Regions from separate parts of the Bacillus sp. SYZHCR11 genome, predicted to be linked through region 3. Evidence: predicted binding sites of a transcription regulator. Region 3 holds the regulator's gene; each other region holds the start of a gene.
The links. The regulator Rex, encoded in region 3, represses fermentation and respiration genes when NADH is low (regulators of the CRP and FNR family bind a similar motif). The targets are predictions, from matches to a motif close to TTGTGAAATATTTCACAA.
Positions count from the first base shown of each region.

Region 1 (5,454 bases), on a different contig from region 3:
ACACGTAAATAACAACGGCCGCCGGCACAATCGCCATGCTGACCATTTTCGGCAGAAACAGCTCTAAATAACGGCGGAACTGGCTGATGCCTTCCATCGCCAGCGTCACCATCCGGCCCGTCCCCTCTTTTTTCGCAAAGCGGGGGCCGAGACGGAACAATTGCTCAAGAAATCTTTTTCTTAAGTCTGCGCCGGTTTGCGCGGCATATTGGTACACGATTTTCTGCCGGACCGCGGTTACCGCATGCCGGACCAAAAACGCAAGCAGGAAAAAGCCGATAACCGGATAAAGAGAAGCAATCCGCTTCCCGTTAAATAATCCGGTTACCGCCTGGCTCAGCCATTCCGCCTGCAAGATGATGGCGGCCGTTTGTATAATCGTTAATCCCGTAATGATCGCAAGAATCCGCTTCATTCCTTTATAAAGAAACAGGTCTTTTCCCATTAATAAGTCATAGGCTCCTTATGGCTGACGCGTTTCCGGAAGACATAATAGCTCCAGATCTGACTGCCGATGACAAACGGCAGCAGAGTCAGTGCAACAATTGTCATGACCTTAAGTGAATAATCACCGGAAGACGCGTTAGCTACTGTTAAGTCATACGCGCTTTTCAGCGAGCTGACCATGACGCGAGGGAACAGAGAGATAAAAATCATCGCAACTGTCAAAGCAAGACCCGCGCCGGTCATACCGAATGCCCAGCCGTCTTTTTTCTTGCTCATGAACACAACAGCAAGAACGTTGCAGATGACAATCAGCACGAATACCGGAATCGTGATGTTTGCCCGGCGTGTAAACATATCCGTATCGTATGCAGACATCGCAAAGAAAGCAAGTACAACAAGAAAGATAACACCGATTACGCGTTTTGCCATTTTTCTCGCACGCTCTTGTAAATCACCGATCGTGCGCAGTGTGACAAACATTAAACCGTGCAGGAATGAAAGAAGGGTGACGGCTGCTCCGCCAAGGACGGAATACACGTTCACAATATCTGAGAAACCCGCATGCATATTCATATGGCCGTCAATCGGCATGCCGCGGAACAAGCTTGTGAAGATAAGGCCGAATACAAACGGCGGGATAAGGCTGCCGAAGAAAATCACCCAGTCCCATGTTTTGACCCATTTTAAATGATTCACTTTTCCGCGGAATTCAAACGCCACCCCGCGGCCCATTAAAGCAAGAAGGATGATGATAAACGGAATATAATATCCGCTCAGCATCGTCGCATACCAGTTCGGGAATGCCGCGAAGATCGCTCCCGTACCTGTCAGCAGCCATACCTCATTCGCATCCCAGAACGGGCCGATGGTGTTAATCAGCACTCTGCGTTCTAATTCATTATGGCCAAGAAATCGGGTCGAAATGCCGACACCGAAATCAAAACCTTCTAAAAAGAAAAATCCGACAAACAAAACTGAAACGAGTACAAACCAAAGATCATGAAGTGACCCCATGGTAGACCTCCTGACTGAACGGATCCGTTGATACAGGAACATCCTTGTGATCATCATGGTCCGCACCTTTTTTAATTTCACGAACGAATAGGAAGACAAGCAGCGCGCCTAAAATCAAGTACATGACGCCGAAACCGATAATTGAAAACAGCAGAGATCCCGTCGTTACGTTAGGCGAAACGGATTGTGCGGTTGTCATTTGCCCCATAACCGTCCACGGCTGGCGGCCGATTTCAGTCATAATCCATCCGGCAGAGTTCGCAATGAACGGGAATGCGATCAGTGCGATCATGCCCCGTAAATACCACTTGCTCGTATGAAGCTTTTTGCGGCGGTTCAGAATAAAGCCTGCAATCGCGGCAAAAATCATAAGCGCACCCGCTCCCGCCATAATGCGGAAACTCCAGAACGTCGTTTTAACAGGCGGGATATAGTCGCCTTTTCCGTACGTTTTTTCATATTCTTTTTGAAGTGTTTTCATCCCTTTCACACTGCCGCTGAACTTCTGGTAAGCCAAGTAGCTCAGTGCGTAAGGAATTGAAATTTCTGATGTGTTTTTTTCTTTATTCGTATCAATATTCGCAAAAGCCGTCCACGCGGCAGGATCACCGCTGTCATCCCAAAGCGCTTCACTGGCGGCCATTTTCATCGGCTGCGATTCCATTAAATGCTCAGCCTGCATGTGTCCGCTGAACGCAACGCCGATACCGGCGATCAGACCGACAATCATCGAAAGCTTGAAAGATTTATGGAAGAAAGGCACTTCTTTTTTCTTCAATAATTTAAATGCGCTGACACCGGCGATAAAGAAAGCACCCGTCGCAAGCGCTCCGAAAATGACGTGAGGGAATTCAACCCAAAGCTGAGGGTTTGTCAAAAGCGCTCCGAAGTCATTCATTTCCGCGCGGCCGTTTTTAATCGTAAAGCCGACCGGCTCCTGCATGAATGAGTTTGCCGTCAAAATCCAGAAAGATGACATAATCGTTCCGAAGGATACAAGCCAAATGCAAAGCAAATGCACTTTTTTAGATAAACGGTCCCAGCCGAAAATCCATAATCCGATAAAAATAGACTCCATAAAAAACGCCAAAAGCGCTTCAATCGCAAGCGGAGCCCCAAATACGTCCCCGACAAAACGGGAATAATCAGACCAGTTCAATCCGAACTGGAATTCCTGAAGAATCCCTGTGACGACGCCGACAGCAAAGTTAATTAAAAAGAGATGCCCCCAAAATTTAGCCATTTTGAGATAGGTCTCTTGTTTTTTGACAACGTAAAGCGTCTCCATCAAAGCAACCATAAACACAAGCCCGATAGACATAGGCACAAACAAGAAGTGAAACAATGTTGTAGATGCAAATTGAATGCGGGCTAATACCAACTCACTCATGATGTTTTTCCTCCAATCTGGTAAATTGCTCAACATTTCACAAACATAGTGAAATCATTGCTCGGTATTTCACAAAAAATGATATATTTGCTCAATGTTTCACAAATTCGTCAAAACTATTGAAATATCAGCCTGTACACCCTGGGGGACAGCGGCTGTCATAGAAATGATTCAATATCATTACTTTACAACGATTCAGCCTAAAAAAAAAGATCAATATACCTAAAATAAGGCTGAAATTGTGACTGATTATTGTCGGATTTGTAGAGATTTTATGTCAGCACCTAGGATATTTGTCCCTTTGATATCGTACCTCTTTTTTATTCGTGTGGCGAACAAAATGCTTTTCTCGGTGAAAAAGCCCGCCAAATCACCATTTTGAGAAAGAAAATGTGAAGAAAGCATGTCCTCTAGTAAATTCATAATATATGAACAATTTAAATTTTTTAGTATACTTTAAATGGGGATATTTTTTCACTACATAACGACTGGGGGAACAAGCATGGGAGAACTTCAACCAAAATTGCAAACGGATTCAATCCAAAAACAGGAACGGACTGATAACTGGTTTGCCAGAACAATGAATATAAGAATCGGCATTATTCCTCTTCCTATCTATATCCTGCTTTTCTTGCTTATTACGGTGTTTGTCATGAGCCGTGATGTAAAAAGCGACATTCTGACATCAATTGCCGTCATGAGTTTTTTCGGATTTACCTTCGGCCAGATCGGAAAATCCATTCCGATCGTGCGGTCCATCGGCGGCCCTGCGATTCTCGCAACCTTTATTCCATCCGCTGTCGTCTACTACCACCTGCTTCCGAAAGACATTATTACTTCAACAACAGAATTCACGGAAAGCTCCAACTTTCTCTATCTATTTATTGCCGGTATCGTCGTCGGCAGTATTCTCGGGATGAAAAGAGAGACGCTCGTCAAAGCTTTCGTTAAGATTTTTATTCCGCTGATCGCCGGCTCTATCGCGGCCGCCATCGTCGGCTTATGCGTCGGGACGCTGCTCGGGCTCGGCTTTCAGCACACGCTGCTTTATATCGTCGTTCCGATTATGGCGGGGGGTGTCGGTGAAGGCGCGATTCCTTTATCCATCGGCTACTCCGATATTATGCCGATGTCCCAGGGAGACGCCTTTGCGCTTGTGCTGCCGTCCATCATGCTCGGCAGCCTGTGCGCCATTATGTTATCGGGTTTGCTGAATGTCATCGGGAAACGCAAACCGGAATGGACGGGCAACGGGAAGGTTGATAAGTCTGATCATTCCGCTCCCGCATTGGAACAGCCGGCCGATGATAAAACGTTTGATTTGTCCTTTTTCGCTTCGGGCGGTATTTTAGCGGTTTCCCTTTATTTGGTCGGCATGCTGGCGCATGATTTCTTTCAGCTTCCGGCTCCAGTCGTGATGCTCGTCCTTGCCGTTCTCATTAAGCTGTTCAGGCTGGCGCCGGCTTCGATTGAAAACGGAGCCTTCGGCGTCTCGCGCTTTTTCTCGACAGCCGTGACCTATCCGCTCTTATTTGCGATCGGCGTTTCAATGACACCGTGGGACAAGCTGATTGCGGCGTTTACGATCAGCAACATCATTACCATTTTATCAATCGTCGTCACGATGATGGCCGTCGGTTTTCTGACCGGAAAATGGCTGAATCTGTACCCGATTGAGACGGCGGTTATTAATGCCTGCCATTCCGGCCAGGGCGGCACCGGCGACGTCGCGATCTTGAGCGCCGCTGAACGGCTTGAGCTTATGCCGTTCGCCCAAGTGTCGACCAGAATCGGCGGAGCGATTACCGTGAGCGTCACCCTTCTGCTGCTTCATCAATTCTATTAAACTGAAAAAAAGCCTCCGCATATGCGGAGGCTTTGTTATTTCATCACATTTTGAATATAAGAGCCGAATGCCGCGCCGGACATGCCCGGCGACACACGGACGCGGTGAAGCCCGTAAAGCCCCTGATCTCTAGACGCCGCTCCCGGCTCTGTCGTGACCGCCATACGGTAGCCTGACGAGGCGGCGGCTTTAAATGTTTCTTTATTATATCGTCCGACAGGGTAGCTGATCATAGACGTCCGCTGCCCGAACATTTGATCAAATAAACGCTTAGAGTCCTTCATTTCACGTCGCTGCTGCTGCGGTGTGAGCCCGTTCAATTCGAGATGGTTCATCGTATGGCTCTGAATGGAAATGCCGTGGGCGGCCATCTCCTTCATCTGCTTCTCAGTCAGATGATTCTTATGCCCGATAAAGTTTCCGATCATAAAGATTGTCGCTTTCATCTTGTATTTCTTTAAAATGGGATAGGCCGCTTTCACATTGTCTGTATAGCCGTCATCAAATGTGATCAGAACACATTTTTCACGCGGCTCCTTATCCTCCGTCAGCATCAGATAGGCTTCTTCAGGAGTCATCGTATAATAGCCGTGATCATGAAGCCACTTCATATGCTGCCGGAATTCTTCCTTCGGCACACGCAGGCTGTTTCCCTCTGAAATGCTGTGATACATCAGAATCGGCAGTCTCGCCGTCCCTTTCGTTTGAACCCAGGCGGACGTATCCGGCTCTTTTTTGATTTGCCGCTTTACGGACT
Region 1 covers NZ_JBXUND010000002.1:760,146-765,599, forward strand. Annotated here, with positions in the region: gene cydD (thiol reductant ABC exporter subunit CydD) at 1-445, opposite strand, end outside; gene cydB (cytochrome d ubiquinol oxidase subunit II) at 445-1,461, opposite strand; gene AC2CGA_RS10575 (cytochrome ubiquinol oxidase subunit I) at 1,445-2,851, opposite strand; gene cimH (citrate/malate transporter CimH) at 3,354-4,697, shown strand; gene AC2CGA_RS10585 (polysaccharide deacetylase family protein) at 4,733-5,454, opposite strand, start outside.
Region 1: AC2CGA_RS10575 (cytochrome ubiquinol oxidase subunit I) is a predicted target of Rex. The motif match lies at 2,939-2,956, and genes of this name have one in related genera.

Region 2 (5,454 bases), on a different contig from region 3:
CTGATTCTGGCAAGTGTATTTCAGGCAACGGGTCAATACGCGATCGGGTTTATGGCGCTGTCAGAGGTCGCGTTAGCCAGCTTTGTCCTTGTGATCTGGATGTATTGGCAGGAAAGAATGAAAACACATACGGAGAGAAACAGTCATAGCCTTGATTCATAATGATCCATTCACAAGATTGTTAGTTTTTTCTGGGTGAGTGCAAATCAAGTCACGTTACAATATACATACGCAACGTGACTTTCTTCGAGGTGAGCTCATGAATATTCTTTCTGTCCGAAAATCTGATAAAGAACTTCTTTCCCGCGAACTGCATGAATTGCTGGAATCGATCAGTACGAAAAGGAAAATGAAAAAACACACGTATTTGTTTCAAGAAGGAATGGATGCAGAAGAGCTTTATCTGATTCAATCAGGACTCATTGAAATCGGCAAGCTGACATCTGACGGAAAAGACCTGACACTTAGAATCTGCCAAAAACACGATATTGTCGGAGAATTGACGCTATTCACAGATGAGCCGAGATATATGCTCAGTGCGAAAGTGTTAGAGGACGGGGAGGTGCTCGTCATTAATAAAAACAGGCTGGAAAAGGAATTGATCCAAAACGGTGTTTTGACGTTTGAATTTATGAAATGGATGAGCACCCATCTGCGAAAAATCCAGTCTAAGATCAGGGATCTGCTTCTTCACGGCAAAAAAGGGGCGCTCTATTCCACCCTTATCCGCTTATCAAACAGCTACGGGGTGGAACGAAGCGACGGGATTCTGATTAACATTGTGCTGACAAATCAGGATTTGGCTAAGTTTTGCGCGGCGGCAAGGGAGAGCGTCAACCGCATGCTGGGCGACCTCCGCAAACAAGGGGTTATTTCGATAGACGAAACCGGAAAAATTATTTTGCACAAGCGGGACTATTTACGATGCGAGATCGAGTGTGAAAATTGTCCGCTTGAGATCTGCAATATTGACTGAAAAAAACAAGGGCAGCCGATGTCCTTGTTTTTCAGCTTGTGATACATATACACATGACGGCGAAAAAGAAGCCGGCATTTACGATTTCCAGAATGCCGATCGTTTTCACCGGCCAGTCTCTTCCGTGAAAAAACCAGGCCCGCAGACTGCTTGGGATAAAAGCAAGAAACGCCCAGCCTGCCCCGAGAAGAGCCGATAAAAAGGGGAGCAAGAGGTGATATCCCCACGACCAGTAAGCAAACCTTCTGTTTTTTCTCTCCCGTATGACCGATTTCACATAAAAAGAACTCCCGACAAAAAATAAAGCGGATTGCAAGAATAGAAACCAAGCCCAGCCGTCAAGGATTCCCGTTCCCAGCCAGCAGCTCGCAAGCCCGCCTGAACAAAAGAACAAGACTCCCGCAATATCATTCGTGAGCGCCCGTTCGTTTTTTCGGCGGGCATAATGCGTATGTATGAGAAACAGCGGCAATAAAAAAACGCCGATCCAGACGAGCTGCGGTTTATGAAAGACAGAAATGATCAAAAAGCAGCAGGCCGGAAAACCGTAATACCATATCCACTTTTGATAAGGCTGAAGCTGTTTCTTTTTCAAAGCGAGCGAAACGGGATAAACCGTCAAGTAAAGGAACAGCCAGCCCAGAAAGAGCGGAATATGCCATAAAACCGGGCCTCCCTTGACCATGCCGAGTAAAAATGGAATCAGCAGCATCGCCCATGCGCCGTGCTGCTTCGGAATCATCGCTTTCATCGAAACCCTCCTTTTTATTTCATTATAAGTGCAGTCATCCTTCCGATAAGTGACATTCATCATACAAGCTGTGAAATATATCACTGCTGTACAGGCTCAATCGGGCTACACTAAAGCTATCAATAGCACAGGAGGCTTTCCTATGAATCAGTGTGACTATTTATTATTTCTGAAACAACTTCCTATGTTTAATGAAGTGCCTCTGTCCATTGTCGAAACCTTGCTGAAAAACGGGACGTTTATCCGCGGCTCATCTGACCAATCTCCATCCTTTCTTCATTCACAATACGTTTATATTGTATTAAAAGGCAATATCCGTTTTACGGACAGCAGGCTCCCTGAAGGGTCGCAAACCGTTGCGCTGTGGGAAAAAGGCGATGTGTTTCCGATTGATGAAAAAGGCGGGCTCTCTTTATCGCCTTTTATTTCAGTCAATGCCTCACCGGATATTCTGGTACTCCATATTCCATATTCCGTATTTAAGCAAATGATGTCTTACCATCCGCGGCTGCAAATGAACTTTTTGGCGATGCTTCAGCAAAATGTCTTCTGTTCCTATCAGTTGTTTTTGCGGTATCTGCATACATCACTGGATGAAAACGCCGAACCCGGTTCTTAAACAGAACCGGTTTTTTTGATGACGCGGGCGTCCTCATATCGTTTGAAAATCCTTCCTGCTGCTCTGTGTGAACGTTTTGTGAAAAAAGCAGAGTGTGTGACATAGTTCACAAGGTGATGCGCCGTCTCTGTTTATAGTGTACATAGCATCACCTGACTCGGAAGGAGTGAACGATCATGAAGAAAAAGAAAATGAGTCCGTTGCTCAGGAGATTAAACTATTTTTCTCCTATCGAACATCATTCAAATAAACATAGCCAAACGACAAGCGAAGATCGTGATTGGGAGAATGTATACAGAAACAGATGGCAGTACGACAAAGTCGTTCGCTCCACCCACGGCGTCAACTGCACGGGTTCTTGCAGCTGGAATATTTATGTAAAAAACGGAATTGTCACGTGGGAAGGACAAAACTTGAATTATCCATCAACAGGCCCGGATATGCCTGATTTCGAACCGAGAGGCTGTCCGCGGGGGGCCAGTTTTTCTTGGTACATCTACAGCCCGCTCCGTGTGAAATATCCATACGTGCGCGGTGTGCTGATCAATTTGTGGCGGGAAGCATTGCAGGCGCATCAAAATCCGCTGGATGCCTGGAAATCGATCGTTGAAAACCCTGAAAAAGCGAAGTCCTATAAACAGGCAAGAGGGAAAGGCGGCTTTGTCCGCGCGGAATGGCCGGAAGTGCTGAAGCTGATTTCAGCCTCTCTGCTGTATACAGTCATGAAATACGGGCCTGACCGGAATGTCGGCTTTTCTCCGATTCCAGCTATGTCCATGATCAGCCACGCGTCAGGTTCGCGATTCATGTCTTTAATCGGCGGCCCAATGCTCAGTTTTTATGACTGGTATGCGGATCTCCCGCCGGCGTCCCCGCAAATTTGGGGCGACCAGACGGACGTTCCGGAAAGCAGTGATTGGTACAATTCAGGCTATATCATCACATGGGGCTCCAACGTTCCGCTAACGAGAACGCCTGATGCGCATTTTTTGGCGGAGGCCCGCTATAAAGGCGCCAAGGTGATTTCAATCAGTCCCGATTTTGCGGAGTCCTCAAAGTTTGCGGATGACTGGCTCAGTATCCGCCAAGGGACTGACGGAGCCCTGGCGATGGCGATGGGTCACGTCATTCTGCAGGAATTTTACGTGAATCAAGAGACGGAACGTTTCATGGAATACGCGAAGCAATACACGGATTTTCCATTCCTCGTCACCTTATCAAAAGAAAATGGCGTATACACAGCGGGACGGTTTCTGCATGCGAAGGATATCGGACGGCAGACAAAGCATGATCAATGGAAGCCGGCGGTCTGGAATGAACAGACAGGTGCGTTTGCCATACCGCAAGGAACAATGGGCTCCCGCTGGGACGGGCAGCAGAAATGGAATCTGCACATGATCGACGAAGACACCGGGGAACAGATCGAGCCCCGTCTCTCCGTGCTCGGAATAGAGGACGAAATCAGTACGGTGCGCATTCCGTATTTTTCAAATGACGGAAACAAAGTGCTTGAGCGGAATCTTCCTATTAAAAAACTGGAACTGAACGGCGAAGAGGTGTGTGTCACGACTGTATTTGACTTGATATTGGCCAACTACGGCGTGAACCGGGGCATCGGCGGACAATCAGCCGCATCTTATGATGATCCCCGTCCGTTCACACCTGCCTGGCAGGAACAGATCACGGGAATTAAAAGAGAAGCCGTTATACAGATTGCCAGGGAGTTTGCCCAAAATGCGATTGATACAGACGGCAGATCGATGATTATCGTAGGGGCGGGAATCAACCACTGGTTCAACTCCGACACGATTTACCGCGCGGTGTTAAATCTTGTTTTATTGGTAGGCGCCCAAGGTGTAAACGGCGGAGGCTGGGCTCATTATGTCGGTCAGGAAAAGCTCCGTCCTGCTGAAGGGTGGCAGACGATCGCAAATGCAAAGGATTGGGAAGGCGTGCCTAAACTGCAAAACGGCACCTCATTTTTTTACTTTGCGACAGACCAGTGGCGTTATGAAGACCAGCCGATCAGTGACTTGGCTTCACCGATCGCTTCTTCGTCCCGCTACAAGCATCACGCCGATTACAATGTGCTGGCGGCCCGATTAGGGTGGCTGCCGTCCTACCCGACATTCAATCAAAACGGCATTGATCTGTACAAAGAAGCTGAGAAGGCGGGGGCGGCGACATCTGAAGACGTAGGTGCGTACGTGGCCTCACGGCTTCAAGAGAAAAAACTGAAATTCGCGATTGAGGACCCGGACAATGAAGTGAATTTCCCAAGGAATCTCTTCGTATGGCGGGCAAATCTGATCTCAAGCTCAGGAAAAGGGCATGAATATTTTCTTAAGCATCTGCTGGGGACGACGAACGGTTTGATGAATGACGACAGCGACAGCATCCGCCCTGAAGAAATCAAATGGCGGGAGCAGGCGCCGGAAGGCAAGCTCGACTTGTTAATCAATCTCGACTTTCGAATGGCCGGTACGGCGCTGTATTCCGATATCGTGCTGCCGGCGGCGACATGGTATGAAAAACACGATCTCAGCAGCACGGATATGCACCCGTTCATTCATCCATTCGCTCCGGCGATCTCGGCGCCGTGGGAATCGAGGTCAGACTGGGATATTTTCAAAGCACTGTCAAAAGCCGTTTCCGACCTGGCGGAAGAAGTCGATATGGAGCCGGTGAAAGAGGTAGTCGCGACGCCGCTCCTTCACGACACGATGCAGGAATTGGCCCAGCCGTTCGGAAAAATCAATGACTGGAGCAAGGGCGAATGTGAAGCCATTCCGGGAAAAACGATGCCGAACATCCATGTCGCTGAACGGGATTACAAACACATTTTTCATAAAATGACCGCGCTCGGCCCTCATACGGCTTTAAAACCGAGCGGAACAAAAGGGATGATCTGGTCGATTGCGGATGAATATGAATCACTCAAAAAGAGACTGGGAGAAACCGATTCAGACGGCGTTGCCAAAGGATGCCCGAATATAAGTGAAGCAAAGCAGGCGGCAGAAGCGATTTTAACCCTGTCGTCCACCTCAAATGGAAAGGTCGCCGTAAAAGCATGGGAATCGCTTGAAAACATCACAAACCTGAAGCTGA
Region 2 covers NZ_JBXUND010000002.1:625,885-631,338, reverse strand. Annotated here, with positions in the region: gene narK (nitrate transporter NarK) at 1-162, shown strand, start outside; gene fnr (fumarate/nitrate reduction transcriptional regulator Fnr) at 260-976, shown strand; gene AC2CGA_RS09870 (YwiC-like family protein) at 1,008-1,727, opposite strand; gene AC2CGA_RS09865 (cyclic nucleotide-binding domain-containing protein) at 1,870-2,346, shown strand; gene AC2CGA_RS09860 (nitrate reductase subunit alpha) at 2,523-5,454, shown strand, end outside.
Region 2: AC2CGA_RS09860 (nitrate reductase subunit alpha) is a predicted target of Rex. The motif match lies at 2,441-2,458, and genes of this name have one in related genera.

Region 3 (5,454 bases):
ACACTTGGCTGACGACTTTATCAAGAAAGTATCTGTCGTGGGAAACGATCAGGATTGCGCCTGAATATCCCTGTAAATAATGCTCAAGCCATGTAAGCGTATCGATGTCGAGATGGTTCGTCGGTTCATCCAGAATAAGCAGATCAGGCTGGGTCAGCAGCAGTTTTCCGAGCGCAAGCCTTGTTTTCTGACCGCCGCTCAGGCTTTGCACTTTCACGGAATCGTCAAATTTTCCGAAGCCGAGGCCGTGAAGGATAGATCGGACGTCCGCTTCATATTGATAGCCGCCTTTATCCTTGAAATCCTGCTGAAGCCTGTCATAGGTTTTCATCAGCGTCTCAAGCTCCGCCGGGGCGGCCGTGGCCATCTTTTCTTCAATAGAGCGCATCTCTTTTTCCATTGCTTTCAGGAAATCAAAAACGCTCAGCAGTTCTTCTTTTATGGTAAGCTGGGATTCCAAGCCTGTGTGCTGGGCAAGATATCCCATCGTTAATTCTTTCGGTTTAATTAATTCACCCTTTTCATATGAAAGGTGACCTGCGATAATTTTAAGGAGAGTTGATTTGCCGGCTCCGTTTCTGCCTACTATGGCGATGCGATCCCGAGATCTGACTTCAAGCTTTATATTGTTTAAAATAGGATCAGCGCCAAAAGATTTGGATAGCTGATTAATTTGTAAGATCATCATATTATTTCACCTCTGTTATAATAAGTTAAGTGTAGCTTATCAACCTGCTGTCAGCAAACAATACATCAGAATTGGAACATTATAGGATAAGACATCAGGGAGAAAATAGTGTATGATCAGAAGTAAGGAGAGTTTAAATATGAATGGATTTTCTCATTTTAATGAAGAAGGCCGTGCCCGCATGGTGGATATAAGCGATAAATCTTCAACAGTCCGTACTGCCGCTGCGATATCCAGCGTACACATGAAACATGACGTGTACAGCAGAATAAAAAACCGCGAGATCGGAAAAGGAGACGTGCTGGCTGTCGCACAGGTGGCAGGAATTATGGCCGCAAAGCAGACGTCAGCGATTATCCCGATGTGCCACCCGCTTTCTTTAAGCAGCGTCGACATTTCATTCGGCTGGGAGGAAAAGGATTCCGAAGCCGTTCTTCATATACAGGCAAGCGTAAAAACGAAAGGGAGTACAGGTGTGGAAATGGAAGCGCTAACTTCCGCTTCAGTCTGCGCTTTGACCGTGTATGACATGTGCAAGGCGCTGGATAAAGGAATGGTCATCGGCCCGACCTGCCTCATGGAAAAAACAGGAGGCAAAAACGGTGATTTTAAAAGAGATGCATCTGAGTATAAAGTGGAGGACCAATCATGAACAAGGATCAATCAAAAATTCCACAGGCGACGGCAAAACGGCTGCCGCTTTATTATCGCTTTTTAAAGAATTTACACGCGTCAGGAAAGCAGCGCGTTTCATCGGCTGAACTGAGCGATGCGGTAAAAGTCGATTCGGCCACGATCCGCCGGGATTTTTCCTATTTCGGGGCGCTCGGCAAAAAAGGATACGGCTATAATGTGGATTACCTGCTGTCATTTTTCAGAAAAACACTGGATCAGGATGAAACGACGAACGTCATTTTGATCGGTGTCGGGAATTTGGGGACGGCGTTTCTTCACTATAATTTCACAAAAAATAATAACACAAAAATATCTATGGCTTTTGATGTGAATCAGAGTAAAATAGGAACTGAGGTAGGCGGTGTGCCTGTCTTTGATCTTAATGATTTAGAGCTTCACATAAAGGATGAACCCGTGGCGATTCTTACCGTTCCGGCGGTTGCCGCCCAGTCAATCACCGACCGGCTCGTGTCGCTCGGAATCAAGGGAATCCTTAACTTTACGCCGGCCCGATTGAATGTGCCGGATCACATTCGAATTCATCATATAGATTTAGCAGTAGAGCTTCAATCATTGGTTTATTTCTTAAAGCATTATTCTGTTTTGGAAGAAATTGAATAGCGAAAGGAGGAGCTGCACATGATCGGTCCTGGAAGCCTGGCGGTTATCGGTGTGGTGGCGGTGATTATTTTCGGTCCGAAGAAGCTTCCCGAATTAGGAAAAGCGGCGGGGGACACGCTTCGTGAATTTAAGAACGCTACTAAGGGATTAGCCGGTGAAGAAGAGGAAAAAAAGAAAGAAGAACAGTAAGATAGGATGACGCGTATGAGAGTGAATCAAATGACGCTTGTGGAGCATATTGCCGAACTTCGGAAACGATTGCTGATTGTGGCGTTATCCTTTACGGTTTTCTTTATTGCCGGCTTTTTTCTGGCAAAACCTATCATTGTGTATCTTCAAAAAGCCGATGAAGTAAAAGAGCTCACCCTTAATGCTTTTAACCTGACGGATCCGCTGTTTATCTTTTTGCAGTTCGCGTTTATCATCGGCATCATTTTGACTTCGCCGATTATTCTCTATCAGATTTGGGCGTTTGTCAGTCCGGGTCTGTATGAGAAGGAGCGCAAAGTAACACTCAGCTATATTCCGATTTCGATCGTGCTGTTTGTCGGCGGTGTGTCGTTTTCTTATTATATTTTATTTCCGCTGGTCGTTGATTTTATGAAGCGGGTCTCGAATGACCTGGATGTCAACCAGGTGATCGGGATCACCGAATACTTTCATTTTCTGCTGCAGCTGACGATTCCGTTCGGGCTGCTGTTTCAGATGCCGGTGCTGATCATGTTTTTAACGAGACTCGGTGTTATCACGCCGATGTTTTTATCGAAGATCAGGAAGTACGCATATTTTGTGCTGCTCGTGATCGCCGCGATGATTGCGCCGCCTGAGCTGCTGTCTCACTTGATGATTACCATTCCGCTTTGCATTTTATACGAGATCAGTATCCTGATTTCAAAAGCGGCGTATCGGAAAAGGCAGACCGGCAGTGAATCTGACCAGGACGTATCAGCATAAAAAAAGCCATTTCTCAATGATGAGAAATGGCTTTTCTTTTATTATTTTTGATTTTTCTTCACTTTAAATGAGAAGGCGAACATTTTAAACGAGATGCTGATATTATAAGCGGCGAAAACCATCAGCAGTATGGAATAAAAAGACCACATGCTTCCCGGAGAGCTTGCGGCCAAATACGTAAAGATACAGCCGACTGCGAAATAAATCAAGCCCCAAGTCATTGGGTTCCTCATACAAACAATCCTCCAATAATTAATTGCATTTGCTCACTATGCTGTTCAATATATTTTTGGGCGGGGCCGAGCTGCATGACCACGACAATGGTATTCATCATGACATGGGCGAATATCGGCACAATAATCCGTTTCGTCTGCACATACAAGAACGCAAAGGTAAAGCCCATGGCCGTATACAGCAGCAGGTGCGTGAGGTCTTGATGCACAATGCCGAAAATGACGGAACTGATCAGTCCGGCGATAAAGAAATTCGTTTTTTCATATAATACACCGAAGATGATCTTCCGGAAAATGATTTCTTCAAGAATCGGCCCGACGATAGAAGAAACGATAATCATGAGCGGCATGGCTTTAATAATGTTAAGAATGGCTTTCGTGTTTTCGGAACCGCTGCCCACATGAAAGACATACTGCTCAATCATCCCGGCGATTCCCTGAGAAAATAAAGCGAGCCATATTCCCGCGACCGCCCAGAGAACGGACATGCCGGCGGATGCTTTCTTCCCGTTTCTTAATGTCTGTTTCGGCGCGGTTCTCAAAATCAAGAGAACGATAATCAGGCAGATAAAAAAGCTTACGACGGAATAAATCCCCTGAGCCATGGTGAGATTCGCATTCGTAGGGTGCCCGCCCGCATAGCCGAATTTGTACATTAAAGGAATGCCGATCAATGCGGAAAGCTGCATGATAACATATGTCAAAATGATATACCAATACTGTTTTCTCAAATGATATGTACTCCTTTATCCTATAAAATCAACTTATTTGTTCTTATTGTAACACAAGTGAACTTGACGTGAAAAAAGGAGAAAATCAGTGCGAGAGAGAATCATGTAAGCGTGAAAATTTTTTATTCTTATGACTTGAAATTGGAAGTGAGATTCTTTATTATAATAACTGTGTTAGCACTCTTTAGAGCTGAGTGCTAAAATTACATATTCATACTATTGAGGAGGTTATTACATTGTTAAAGCCATTAGGTGATCGCGTTGTCATTGAACTCGTAGAATCTGAAGAAAAAACTGCCAGCGGAATCGTATTACCGGATTCTGCAAAAGAAAAGCCGCAAGAAGGCAAAATCGTGGCAGCCGGTTCAGGTCGCGTGTTGGAAAGCGGAGAGCGCGTTGCTTTAGAAGTAAAAGAGGGCGACCGCATTATCTTCTCAAAATACGCCGGTACTGAAGTGAAATACGAAGGTACTGAATACTTAATCTTACGTGAAAGCGACATTTTAGCTGTAATCGGCTAAGCAAATAAATATTTTTAAAAATTCGAGGAGGTTTCGTTAACATGGCAAAAGATATTAAGTTTAGTGAAGAAGCACGCCGCGCTATGCTTCGCGGTGTCGATGCGCTTGCTGACGCTGTAAAAGTAACTTTAGGGCCAAAAGGACGCAACGTGGTTCTGGAGAAAAAATTCGGTTCTCCGTTAATTACAAATGACGGTGTGACAATCGCAAAAGAAATTGAACTTGAAGATGCGTTTGAAAACATGGGTGCGAAGCTTGTAGCTGAAGTAGCCAGCAAAACAAACGACGTTGCCGGTGACGGTACGACGACTGCGACTGTGCTTGCGCAGGCTATGATCCGCGAAGGCCTGAAAAACGTAACTGCGGGAGCTAATCCTGTCGGCGTGCGTAAAGGTATGGAACAAGCCGTAACCGTGGCAATCGAAAACTTAAAAGAAATTTCTAAGCCGATCGAAGGCAAAGAGTCTATCGCTCAGGTTGCTGCGATCTCTGCTGCTGATGAGGAAGTCGGAAGCCTTATCGCTGAAGCAATGGAGCGCGTAGGAAACGACGGCGTCATCACAATTGAAGAGTCTAAAGGCTTCACAACTGAGCTTGAAGTTGTGGAAGGTATGCAATTCGACCGCGGATATGCGTCTCCTTACATGGTGACTGACTCTGATAAGATGGAAGCGGTTCTTGACAATCCTTACATCTTAATCACAGACAAAAAAATCACAAACATTCAAGAAATCCTTCCTGTGCTTGAGCAAGTTGTACAGCAAGGCAAACCATTGCTTCTGATCGCTGAAGATGTTGAAGGTGAAGCTCTTGCTACACTCGTTGTCAACAAACTTCGCGGCACATTCAACGCTGTTGCCGTTAAAGCTCCTGGCTTCGGTGACCGCCGTAAAGCAATGCTTGAAGACATCTCTGTTCTTACAGGCGGAGAAGTAATCACAGAAGACTTAGGCCTTGACCTGAAATCTACTGAAATCGGACAATTGGGACGCGCTTCTAAAGTTGTGGTAACGAAAGAAAACACAACAATC
Region 3 covers NZ_JBXUND010000005.1:5,358-10,811, forward strand. Annotated here, with positions in the region: gene AC2CGA_RS16790 (ABC-F family ATP-binding cassette domain-containing protein) at 1-688, opposite strand, end outside; gene moaC (cyclic pyranopterin monophosphate synthase MoaC) at 828-1,340, shown strand; gene AC2CGA_RS16800 (redox-sensing transcriptional repressor Rex) at 1,337-1,984, shown strand; gene AC2CGA_RS16805 (twin-arginine translocase TatA/TatE family subunit) at 2,003-2,173, shown strand; gene tatC (twin-arginine translocase subunit TatC) at 2,180-2,938, shown strand; gene AC2CGA_RS16815 (YdiK family protein) at 2,980-3,171, opposite strand; gene AC2CGA_RS16820 (CPBP family intramembrane glutamic endopeptidase) at 3,168-3,902, opposite strand; gene groES (co-chaperone GroES) at 4,139-4,423, shown strand; gene groL (chaperonin GroEL) at 4,465-5,454, shown strand, end outside.